DNA from 2 places in the Embleya sp. NPDC025285 genome. Region 1 is predicted to be linked to the other one. Evidence: riboswitches for the same ligand, from Rfam matches in the RefSeq annotation. Region 1 holds a riboswitch; the other holds the start of a gene.
The links. Region 1 has a riboswitch for cyclic di-AMP ahead of ACZ4FV_RS33070 (transglycosylase family protein). Riboswitches for the same ligand answer to the same signal wherever they lie in the genome.
Positions count from the first base shown of each region.

Region 2: linked by a shared signal. The riboswitch ahead of ACZ4FV_RS23270 (transglycosylase family protein) and the one ahead of ACZ4FV_RS33070 (transglycosylase family protein) in region 1 are both predicted to bind cyclic di-AMP.

Region 1 covers NZ_JBVHLU010000062.1:21,454-26,893, forward strand. The annotation lists gene ACZ4FV_RS33060 (DUF6421 family protein) at 56-1,438, opposite strand; gene ACZ4FV_RS33065 (nucleobase:cation symporter-2 family protein) at 1,951-3,306, shown strand; gene ACZ4FV_RS33070 (transglycosylase family protein) at 3,428-4,171, opposite strand; cyclic di-AMP (ydaO/yuaA leader) riboswitch at 4,172-4,338, opposite strand; gene ACZ4FV_RS33075 (EthD family reductase) at 4,560-4,895, opposite strand; gene ACZ4FV_RS33080 (phosphoenolpyruvate hydrolase family protein) at 5,039-5,440, opposite strand, start outside.
Region 2 covers NZ_JBVHLU010000034.1:19,430-24,869, forward strand. The annotation lists gene ACZ4FV_RS23255 (MMPL family transporter) at 1-223, opposite strand, end outside; gene ACZ4FV_RS23260 (MarR family winged helix-turn-helix transcriptional regulator) at 326-808, shown strand; gene ACZ4FV_RS23265 (glycerophosphodiester phosphodiesterase family protein) at 1,095-2,159, shown strand; gene ACZ4FV_RS23270 (transglycosylase family protein) at 2,313-3,542, opposite strand; cyclic di-AMP (ydaO/yuaA leader) riboswitch at 3,575-3,770, opposite strand; gene ACZ4FV_RS23275 (hypothetical protein) at 4,116-4,754, opposite strand; gene ACZ4FV_RS23280 (DUF1203 domain-containing protein) at 4,943-5,437, opposite strand.

The sequences.
Region 1 (5,440 bases):
CCACTGTTCGTCCCGGTGTCGCCGAACCGCTCACCACGGATCCTCGCGGCGGCGTTCACGACGCCGCGGCCGCGTCCTCGTCCTCCGCCAGGCGCTCCACCGGGCTGTCCGCGGTGATCCCGCGGGTGGACGCGATCACGTCGCGCAGCCGCCGGTTCAGCGCCTCGTAGAACATGCTCAGCGGGAACTCGTCGGGCAACACCGCGTCCACGAGCGCCTTCGGCGGCCCGTCCATCGGCAGCGCGGAAGTGCCCTTGGCCCACACCGAACCGGGGTGCGGGGACACGTACTTGGCGACCAACGCGTAGCCGGCCAGCCAGTGGCCGACCTTCGGCCGGTCCACACCCTCGCGGTAGAGCTGGTCCACCTCTTCGTACAGCCCGAGCACCGCTTCGGTGATCCGGTCCCAGTCCACCGTCAGCCGGTTGTCCGCCCACTCGAGCACACCCGCGCGGTGCAGGTAGGCGAACAGCAGTTGCCCGCCCAAGCCGTCGTAGTTGCGCACCCGGCCCCCGGTGACCGGGAAGCGGAACAGCCGGTCGAAGATCACCGCGTACTGCACCGAACGCGCGGTCGCCACGCCCTCGCCGGCCAGCGCGACCGCCTCGCGGAACGCGGTCAGGTCGCAGCGCAGTTCCTCCAGCGCGTACATCCAGAACGGCATCCGCTGCTTGATCATGAACGGGTCGAACGGCATGTGGCCGCGCATGTGGGTGCGGTCGTGAATCAGGTCCCACAACACGAAGGCGTCCTGCGCGAGCTGCTGGTTCTCCACCAACTCCGCTGCTTCCGACGGAAGTTCGAGATCGAGGCTGTGTGCGGCGGCAGCCGCGACCCGACGGAAGCGGGCCGCCTCGCGGTCGCAGAAGATGCCGCCCCAGGTGAACCTGGGCACCTCGCGCACGGCCACCGTCTCCGGGAAGAGCACCGCCGAGTCGGTGTCGTAGCCGGCGGTGAAGTCGACGAACGCGACCGGCACGAACATCGCGTTGTCGTAGCGCTCGGCCTCCAGCGCGGCCAGCCACTGCGGCCACACCACCCGCAGCAGCACGGCCTCGACGTTGCGGTTGGGATTGCCGTTCTGGGTGGTCATCGGGAACACCACCAGGTGCTCCAGACCGTCGCGCCGAGCCTGCTCCGGGCGGAACGCGACGAGCGAGTCCAGGAAGTCGGGACGGCCGAAGCCATCCGCCGCCCAGCGGGCGAAGTCGGCGACGACCGCTTCCAGGTACGCCTCGTCGTGCGGGAACAGCGGTGCGAGCCCGGTGACCGCCGACGTGATGTCGGCGACCAGCGCCCGGGCGGACGCGTGCTCGGACGGCTCGATCGAACCGTCCTTGGCCTGCAACGGACGCAGGTCGGCGACGGCTTCCTTGAGCACGGGCCACAGCGGGTGGTCTACGGCGGTACGGACGGCTACGCGGGTCATGTTCGACATGGAACCCTCTCAGGAGAAAGCAGGAACCACGGTCAGAAGAACCTATGTCAAAAGAATTTAACGCCGCAAGGGCGTTCCAAACGCAATCTTATCGTCGCTGGTACGTTTTGCCCGAATAAGTTGAGAATGCCATCCAGCCGCCTTCCGAAGATCGACGCCGCGTTCGGAGGAAGCCACAAGATGTGACCGGCCCGAACCGCCGACGCCTGTGCCTATTGACCGCCGATCCGGCCCGTCCCTACAGTCTCTTTCTGATCAACGGAATATTGATTCCGCATAGCGAAATACTCGGCAGGGGAACGCCCCGGATCCGCATCCACTCCCACTGCCCGATCCTGCGATCCAGTACGTCCAATGGGCCGGGCCGTCCTACGACGGCATCCGATGTGGAGGCGCCGATCATGGGCTGGAGAACCACCAGGAAGACCGCGGGCGCGGCACGATCGCCGGGCGATGCCACCGCCGGGGCGTCACCGGGGACCGGGGCGTCGCCCGTGCACCCCGTGGACGAGATGCTGCCGCCGGGGCGCATGCTGGCCGGCGCCCTGCAACACGTGGCCACGATGTACGCCGGGGTCGCCGCGCCACCGCTGATCATCGGCGGGGCGCTGGGCCTGTCCACCGCGGAGCTGACCACGCTGCTGGGGGCGAGCCTGTTGATCGCCGGGCTCGCCACGCTGCTGCAGACGCTCGGCTTCTGGCGGATCGGCTCCCGACTGCCGTTCGTCAACGGCGTCACCTTCGCGGTGGTCTCGCCGATCCTGGCGGTGGCCGCGGCCAAGCAGGACGCGACACTGCCGGTGATCTTCGGCGCGACGATCGTCTCGGGCGTGTTCTGCTTCCTGCTCGCGCCGGTCTTCTGTCGACTGATCCGCTTCTTCCCGCCGGTGGTCAGCGGCACGGTGATCACCTTGATCGGGGTGTCCCTGCTGCCGGTCGCCGGGAACTGGTCGCAGGGCGGCGACAGCAAGGCGGCCGACTACGGCTCGACGACCAACCTCGGGCTCGCCGCGGCGACGCTGGTCGCGATCCTGGTCCTGCACCGGGTGCTGACCGGTTTCCTGCAGCGCATCGCGATCCTGCTCGGCCTGCTCTTCGGCACCCTGCTGGCCATCCCGTTCGACAAGGTGGACGGCGGCGCCCTGGGCGACCTGGCCGTCTTCGAGGTCCCGCAGCCGTTCGCCTTCGGCGCGCCGCAGTTCGACGTGTCGGTGACCGTGTCCATGCTCGTGGTGATGATCGTCTGCATGACCGAGTCGACGGCCGACATCATCGCGCTGGGCGAGGTGGTGGACAAACCCGCCGACGACCGGACGATAGCCGGCGGCCTGCGCGCCGACGGCCTGGCCACCGCGCTCGGCGGGGTGTTCAACGGCTTCGCGTGCACGGCCTTCGCACAGAACATCGGCCTGGTCGCGCTGACCCGCATCCGCAGCCGGTTCGTGGTCGCGGTGTGCGGCGGATTCCTGGTCCTGATGGGCTTGATGCCGATCGTCGGCGGCCTGGTCGCGCTCGTCCCGCAGCCGGTCCTCGGCGGCGCCGGCGTGGTGCTGTTCGGCACCGTCGCGGTGGCCGGCATCCGCACCCTGGGCAAGGCCGACCTCGACACCGGACCCAACGCGCTGATCGTGGCGGTGGCCCTGGCCTTCGGCGTCTTCCCGATCGCGTTCCCGGACTTCTACCACGCGTTCCCGGACAAGGTCGCGATGATCGCCGAGTCCGGCATCTCGGCCGGCTCGATCATCGCGGTCGTACTCAACCTGCTGCTCAACCACACCGGATCCGCGTCCGGCGAAGCGGCCGACGAACCGGCGATCCCCGCCCCCACCCGGTCCACCGAACCCGCCGAACTGCCCAGCCGGGCCTGATCGATCGACGAAGCGAGCGGCAACACGGCCAATCGACATCCCGTTTCGATCACCACCGACCGGACATGGGCGTGGGCCCCGCCGAAGTACTCGACGGGGCCCACGTGTTGCCGTTCGTGTGTCAGACGGAGAGCTTGGTGCCCACGCTGATCACGTTCGGGTTGTCACCGATGACACCCGAGTTGGCGCTGTACAGGGCCTGGTAGCCACCCTTGACGCCGAGCTTGGCGGCGACGGAGGAGAGCGTGTCACCGGCCTTGACGGTGTAGCTGCCGGAGCCCGAAGCCTGCTTGCTCGCGGCCGACTTCGACGCGTCCTGCGCGGCGACGTCCTGCTTCGGCTGCACCCGGACCTTCGGCGCATCGGCGCCGGAGTTGCGCGGTGCGGTCTCGGTCGCCGACTCGGCCTTGGCCGCGGCCTTCGGCGCGTCCTGGGCCTTGGTCTTGCCGGTGGTCGAGGACTCGGCCGTGGCGGACGCGTTGCCGCCCTTGGCCAGACCGGCCTTCTGCGAACAGACCGGCCAGGCGCCGGGGCCCTGCGCGGCCAGCACGCGCTCGGCGACCGCGATCTGCTGTGCCTTGCTCGCCTGCGCGGCACTGGCCGCGTACTCGCCGCCGCCGAAGGCGTTCCAGGTGCTCGGGGTGAACTGCAGACCGCCGGAGAAGCCGTTGCCCGTGTTGATGCTCCAATTCCCGGTGCTCTCGCACTGCGCGACCGCGTCCCACGTGGACGAGGACGCCGCGTTCGCGCTGCCCGCCATGCCCACGAGGGGAAGGACGAGACCCGCACCGGCGGCGACGGCGATGCCGGCGCGACGGCCACGAGAGAGCGAGCGAACGGGAGCGGTGATGGCACGGAAGGTCATTGATTACCTCGTCGGGCGCCTACGAAGTTAGCTGTCGGGTTCGGACGATTGGCCCGGCCTCGCCTGAAAACAGGCATGGCTTCACCCCACGGCATCGACATTGCCGATGCCGGCACTCACTTGGTTCCCCCGCTCCTGCCGCCAGTCGATATCGACTGCTTCCCTCGGGCGGCGGCAGGATTCGGCGTACCGCCCGGGGAGTCCGCTTGTGCGAACAACCACGAAGCTACGCACCGGGCCGCCGGGTTGGCAAACATTTCGGGCGCTTTGTGAGGTGCCCCATAAGCAGGAATAACACCGATTTGCCCGATATGTCGCCATCCTCGCAGGTCACGGCGCCGGCGTCCACGGTGCGCGGCCGCGTGGTCACCCGTGCTTCACCGTCGGGCTATTCCGTCGCGGGCAGCTCCACAGGTACGACTACCCGCTCCTCGTCCCAAAGGAACGTCGCGCCGCCGGTCGCGAAATTGGCGACATCGGCCACCGTGGCCCGGCCCTCGGGCGAATCCAGGGTCGCCTGGAGACCCGCGCGAGTCGGCGCGTACAACCCGACCACCAGGTAATAGGGCGGCTGCGCGCCGGAGGGGTCCGGATCGCACTTGCCGATGGTCCAGCCGGTCAATCCCGGCATCGTGCGGGCGAGCGGGACGTGCTTCTCCCAGTAATAGGCGTCGAACGCCGCCGGGTCCTCGGGGTGGCCATACAGCACGGTCAGCTTGTACACACGCGACTCCTCGCGGTCGTGGTGGATGTGTCTCCTGCCGGTGGCGCCCTGTGCTTCCCGCCTCCGACGTGGGACGCCCTGTGCGTCCCACCGGTACCGCCCGGCGCCCGGCACGTGCTGCCCGGATTCGTACGGCGCGGCGCCTACCGGGCTCCGATCGCCTTGAACGCCCGCGCCTGCTCGGTGATGGCCGTCTCGGTCGGCAGCCGTTCCATGCTGGAGGCGCCGAAGAAGCCCACCACGCCGGTGGTGTGCGCCAGCACGTACGCGGCATCCTCGGGCTCGGCGATCGGCCCGCCGTGACACAACACCAGCACGTCCGGGTTCACCTCCGCCGCCGCGTCGCGCATGCGCTGCACCCGCTCCACCGCCTCGTCGAGCGAGACCGCGGTGCTCGCGCCGATGCTGCCCTTGGTGGTCAGCCCCAGGTGCGGGACCAGGACGTCCGCGCCGGCCGCGGCCATCGCGCGGGCCTGCTCCGGGTCGAAGACGTAGGGCGCGGTGAGCAGGCCGCGCTCGGCGGCCAGCCGGATCATCTCCACCTC
Region 2 (5,440 bases), on a different contig from region 1:
CGGCGCCGACCAGGAGGACCAGGTTGGGGCGGCTGCCGGGGAAGTCGCGGTCGAGGGCGGTCGCGGCACGGGCCGAGGCCGAGTTCGGGTCGACGGCGCCGCCGCCGAGCAGGTGGTCGCCGACGCCGCGGCCGAGCAGTCCGGCGCCGATCAGCAGGAACAGGGCCGTGATCAACAAGAGCCGGGGCCGGGCGGTGGTCAGGCGGGCCAGGGCAGCGAACATCGCCGAACCCTTCCGTAGAGTCGATGGATCGTATGTGGAACATACGATATGCAAAGCCTTTCGTCTAGATGACATATGTTCGCGGACCGCTAACATGTGGACATGACGGACCGACCCAACACCGGGCGGCCGCCGATGGGAGCACGGACCGGGTACCGGCTGGTCAAGCTGGCCGATCTCCTGTTGGCGCTCGCCGATCAGACGCTTTCCTCGCTGGGCGTCAAGACCAAGCACGTGCATGTGCTGGAGACCCTGCTGACCTACGAGTCGTTGTCCCAGCAGGACGTCAGCCGACTGCTCGGGATCGACCCCAACGTCCTGGTCGGCGTGCTCGACGACCTGGAGGAGCGCGGCTTCGCCGAGCGTCGGCGCAACCCGCACGACCGACGGCGGCACGTCATCCAGGTCACCGCCTCCGGACGCGAACTGGTCGCGGAGAGCACCCGGTTGCTGAGCGCGGCCGAGGACGCGTTCTTCGCCGCCGTCTCGGCCGAGGACCGGCGGATCGTGCACGACGCGTCCGGCCGGCTGCTGGCCGCGCATCGTCCCGGGTGGTCCGACGACGGATCCGACGCGAGCTGCTGAGCGGCCGCTTCGGTGCGGCGCCTGGATCGAGGCGCCCGCCGGGCGACTGCGGTTCCACTCGGGCCCGGGTTCGGATGCGAGCCCGGGCCCGGTCCGGATGCGAGCCCGGGCCGGTCCGAGTTCCGGCTCGGGCCCGGATTCGCGCTCGCGTCGGGGTACTTCGCCACTTCTTCGTCTCTTCTTCGCCCGACCGCCATGATCCGACTCCCCGCGCATCACTTCGCGCGGGCCAGGGTGTGGGCGTCGACGGTCGATCGTCGTCGACCGGAGCGAGAAGGAGACGTCCATGTCCGGATGGAAGACCGTCACGGCCGCGATCCTGGCCGGGGCCGCCGTTGTCGCCGCCCCGGGAATGGCCGCCGCCGCGGATCGTCACGGTGGCCACCACCGCAAGTCCTTCGACCTCCAAGCGCACCGAGGCGGTCTCGGGCTGACCGTGGAGAGCACGCTCGCGTCCTTCGCCAAGGGTCTGGACCTGGGGGTGTCCACGCTCGAACTGGACGTCCAGATCACCGAGGACGGCCGGGCCGTGGTCACCCACGACCGCAAGGTCGACGGACGCAAGTGCGCGGACACCAAGCCGGTACGCGCCGGCGACCCGGAGTTCCCCTACGTCGGCAAGTACGTCAACACGCTCAGCCTGGCGCAGGTCCGCACGCTGGACTGCGGATCGCGGCAGTTCCCCGGCTTCCCCGCGCAGACCACCTCGCCCGGAGCCCGAATGCCGCTGCTCACCGAGGTGTTCGACCTGGTCAACCACCGGCACGCGCGCGGCGTGAAGCTCAACGTGGAGACCAAGGTCGAGGCCGGCGCGCCGCAGGAGACCGCGCCGCGCGAGCAGTTCGTACAGGTCGTGGCGCGCGAGGTGCGCCGGGCCGGGCTGTTGCGCCAGGTCACCGTGCAGAGCTTCGACTGGGGCGCGCTCAAGCGCATGCGGCAGGTCGAACCGCGCCTGCCGCTGGTCGCGTTGACCAACTACGACTTCCTCCAGGTCGGCAAGCCCGGCGCCTCGCCCTGGCTGGGCGGCCTGGACATCGACGACTTCGACGGCGATCCGCTGCGCGCGATCTCCTCGTTCGGCGCCGGCACGTTCTCGCCCGTGCACGGCTTCCCGCAGGACGGCAAGGTCACCGACCCGAACTACCGTCCCTACGTGACCCGCGACATGGTCGCCCGGGCACACGCGTCGGGCATCAAGGTCGTGCCGTGGACCGTCGACGACCCGGCGACCATGGCCAAGCTGATGGACGACGGCGTGGACGGTCTGATCACCGACTACCCTGACCGGCTGCGGGAGTTGATGGCCGCACGTGGGCTGTCGCTGCCCAAGCGCTACCCGGCGCGCGGCTGATCGGCGCGATCCGCCGGAGACTTCGGCGTCCGCAGGGGTGGGGACGCCGAAAAGGGCCGGGCCCGTCGACACTCGGTCGACGGGCCCGGCCCTGGTACGGCTACCGCGTTGGTGTGGCTATCGCGGTGTGGTTACCGCCTGATGACGCTCGGCTCAGAGGTTGACGCCGTGCGCGCGCAGGTAGGTGACCGGGTTGATGCCGCTGCCGTAGTTCGGCGTGGTGCGGATCTCGAAGTGCAGGTGCGGGCCGGTCACGTTGCCGGTCGCGCCGGAGAGGCCGATCTGCTGACCGGTGCTCACCGTGGCGCCGACACGCACGCCGATGCTGGACAGGTGGGCGTACTGCGAGTACTTGCCGTCCGCGTGCTTGATCACGATCTCGTTGCCGTAGGCGCCGCCGTTGCCGGCCTTGACCACGGTGCCCGAGGTGATCGCCTTCACCGAGGTGCCGGTGGCGGCCACGAAGTCCTGGCCGGTGTGGCTGCCGCTGGACCACAGCTTGCCGCCGGTGCCGAACGCGGTGCCCAGGCCGCCCTTCACGGGAGCGACGTAACCGGACGCGTTGGCCGTGGTGGACTCGGCCTTGGCCGAGGACTCCTTGGCCGCGACCGGGGCCTTCTCCTTGACCTCGACCTTCGGCGCGACCTTCACGGACGCCGTGGTCTTGGTCTCGGTCTTCGGCGCGGCCGGAGCGGTCTCGGTCTTGGTGCTGCCGGACTCGGTCGAGGCCGAGGCCTTACCGGAGAGCGAGAGCTTCTGACCGATCTGGATGACGTTCGGGTTGCCACCGATCACCGAGCGGTTGTCGGCGTACAGCTTGTGCCAGCCGCCCTCGACATCCTTGGCGGCGGCGATCTTGGAGAGCGTGTCGCCCTTGACCACGGAGTACGAGGTGCTGGTCGACGCGGACTTCGCGGCGGCCGCCGGGACGACCTCGATCTTCGGGGCCGGAGCGGACTCGGCCGGCTTCTCGGCGGCCTTCGGGGTGACCTTGACCGTGGACTTGGTGCCGGGCGAGACGGCCGGCGCGGCGCTGCCCTTGGTCAGGCCCGCCGGGCCGGAGGTGTTCGGCCAGGCGCCGGGACCCTGTACGGCGAGAACCTTCTCGGCGATGGCGATCTGCTGGTCCTTGGTGGCCAGGTCGGCACGCGGGGCGTACTGCTGACCGCCGAACTCGTTCCAGGTGCTGATGGTGAACTGCAGACCACCGTAGAAACCGTTGCCGGTGTTGATGTGCCAGTTGCCCGAGCTCTCGAGCATGGCGACCTTGTCCCAGGTGGAGACGGAGGCGGCGTTGGCGGTGGCGAGACCGGTGACCAGCGGGGCGGCGACGATCGCGCCGGCCATGCCGAGGGTCAGCGCGAGACGCGTCTTCTTGGGCATGCGGGCAGGGGTGATGAACGACTGCACGAAGATTTTTCCTTCTCCCACGCCTACGAAGTGAGCTGTCGGATTCGGGCTGGAGAGTCTCGCCCGGCCGTGTTCGGCCCTCCTGAGGAAGGGACGGGCACGGCTTCACCCCAAGCCGTCGTCATGGGCGTCCGTGTCACGGACGCCCGGGACGGCATTCCACTTGGTTCCCCCGCTCCTGCCTTTCGGGTTTCGTACCGTGGCCTCGCTCCGGCGGCAGGATTCGGCGAACCGGGAGACCATTTCGCCGAGCACCGGACCGGTGTGGCGAAGCACCAAACTACGCACACCCTCGACTCGGATCCAAACATCACGTTTCGCCGAAACAGAAGAATCAGGGCGGAAGGGTGGAATATCGGGACCTAAAGTCCCGAGAAGCGTACGCATTGTGCCCGAATTGATGACATATAGTGGGTATTCGATTACTCAGGGCAGGAATCGTGAAAAGACGGTTTACGGTGCGTACGACCTCCTGACCATCGGTACCCGGCATGTGACGTGCACCATAGAGAGGGTCGATGGCCGCCCGATATGTACCGCTATCGGTCAGCCGAAAACCAGAGATGCCCCGGTGGCGGCGCCCAAGAGCGCACCAGCCACGGCTTGCGCGACGGTGTGGTGACGCAGTGCGACACGCGACCAGCACACGACGCCGACCGCGAGATAACCGGTCGACCACCACGGTCCGCCCGCGACGGCGAGCAACGCGACGATGCCGGACGCGACCGCGCAGTCGACGCTGATCTTCCACGCCGCGTTCACCACCAGCAGCACCACCGTCATGCCCCACAGCGCGAACATCGCGAACACCAGCCGGGACGGCGCGCCGGCGCCGAGCATGACCGCCGCGCCGATGCCGATCGAGGCCAGGATCACCGCGAAGATGCGCGGACGCTGCCGGCGGTCCACCACGTGCCGGTCGCCCCAGGTACCGCGGCGACGCTCCCACTCGATGTACCCGGCCGGAACGATGCCCGCGCACAGTGCCGCGAACAGACCCCATCCGGCGCCGGTCCACGAGTGGGCGACGAGCGCACCGAAACCGGACAGTCCGGCAAGGATGGTGTTGCGCGGCTGGAGGATGTCGGTGACCACCTGGGCGGCGCCCCGGACACGGCCCGGACCGGGAGCGGCGGTGTGCGCCGCGACCGGGGCCGACGGGCTCCGCACGACTGCGTTGTCCATCCGTGTACGGTAGCGATCGGCTCGGAGCCGCCCGCGCGCGGGCCGGTACGGAATCCGGCCCGACATGGTGATCGTCCCGGGCGTGGCCGAGACCGGCGCGACGGTGTCGCCGCCCCGGTGGACGCGCCGGCGCCGGGCGCTCGCCCCCGGCGCCGGGGGCGAGCGCCACCGGGGATCCGGTCGTGGGATCAGCGGTCGGGGGTGGACGGGCGGACGATGGTGGACATGTAGCAGCCGTAGGTGATGTTGCGGCAGTGGATCTCGGTCACCTCGGGGTCGGCGAGGATCTCGGCGAGGGCGGGCTCGGGGTTGTCGGTGTCGTGGAGGCGTGAGGTGGGGTGGATCCGTCCCCGGGCGTCGTAGGCGCGAAAGACCTGGGGCCGGGCCCGCCACTGGGGCGGGTAGGCGTCGGTGCTCGGGCCGGGGCAGGCGTCGGCGTGCGCGAAGACCGGGCCGATCTCGCGGTACGGGCTCGCCGGGAGCGGCGGTTCGTAGCCGAACAACATGAGCCGCTCGCCCGGCTCGGCGTCGCGCAGGCAGCAGCGCAACGGTTCGCCGCCGCCGGCCGTGTGCGCTTCGACCGGGTGGCCGGAGACGTCCAGGCCGGTGGCCCGGACCGAGGCGAGGAGCTCGGCGGGGATCGCTCGGACGACGAAGGTGCGGGTATCCGCGGAGGTGGTCATGCC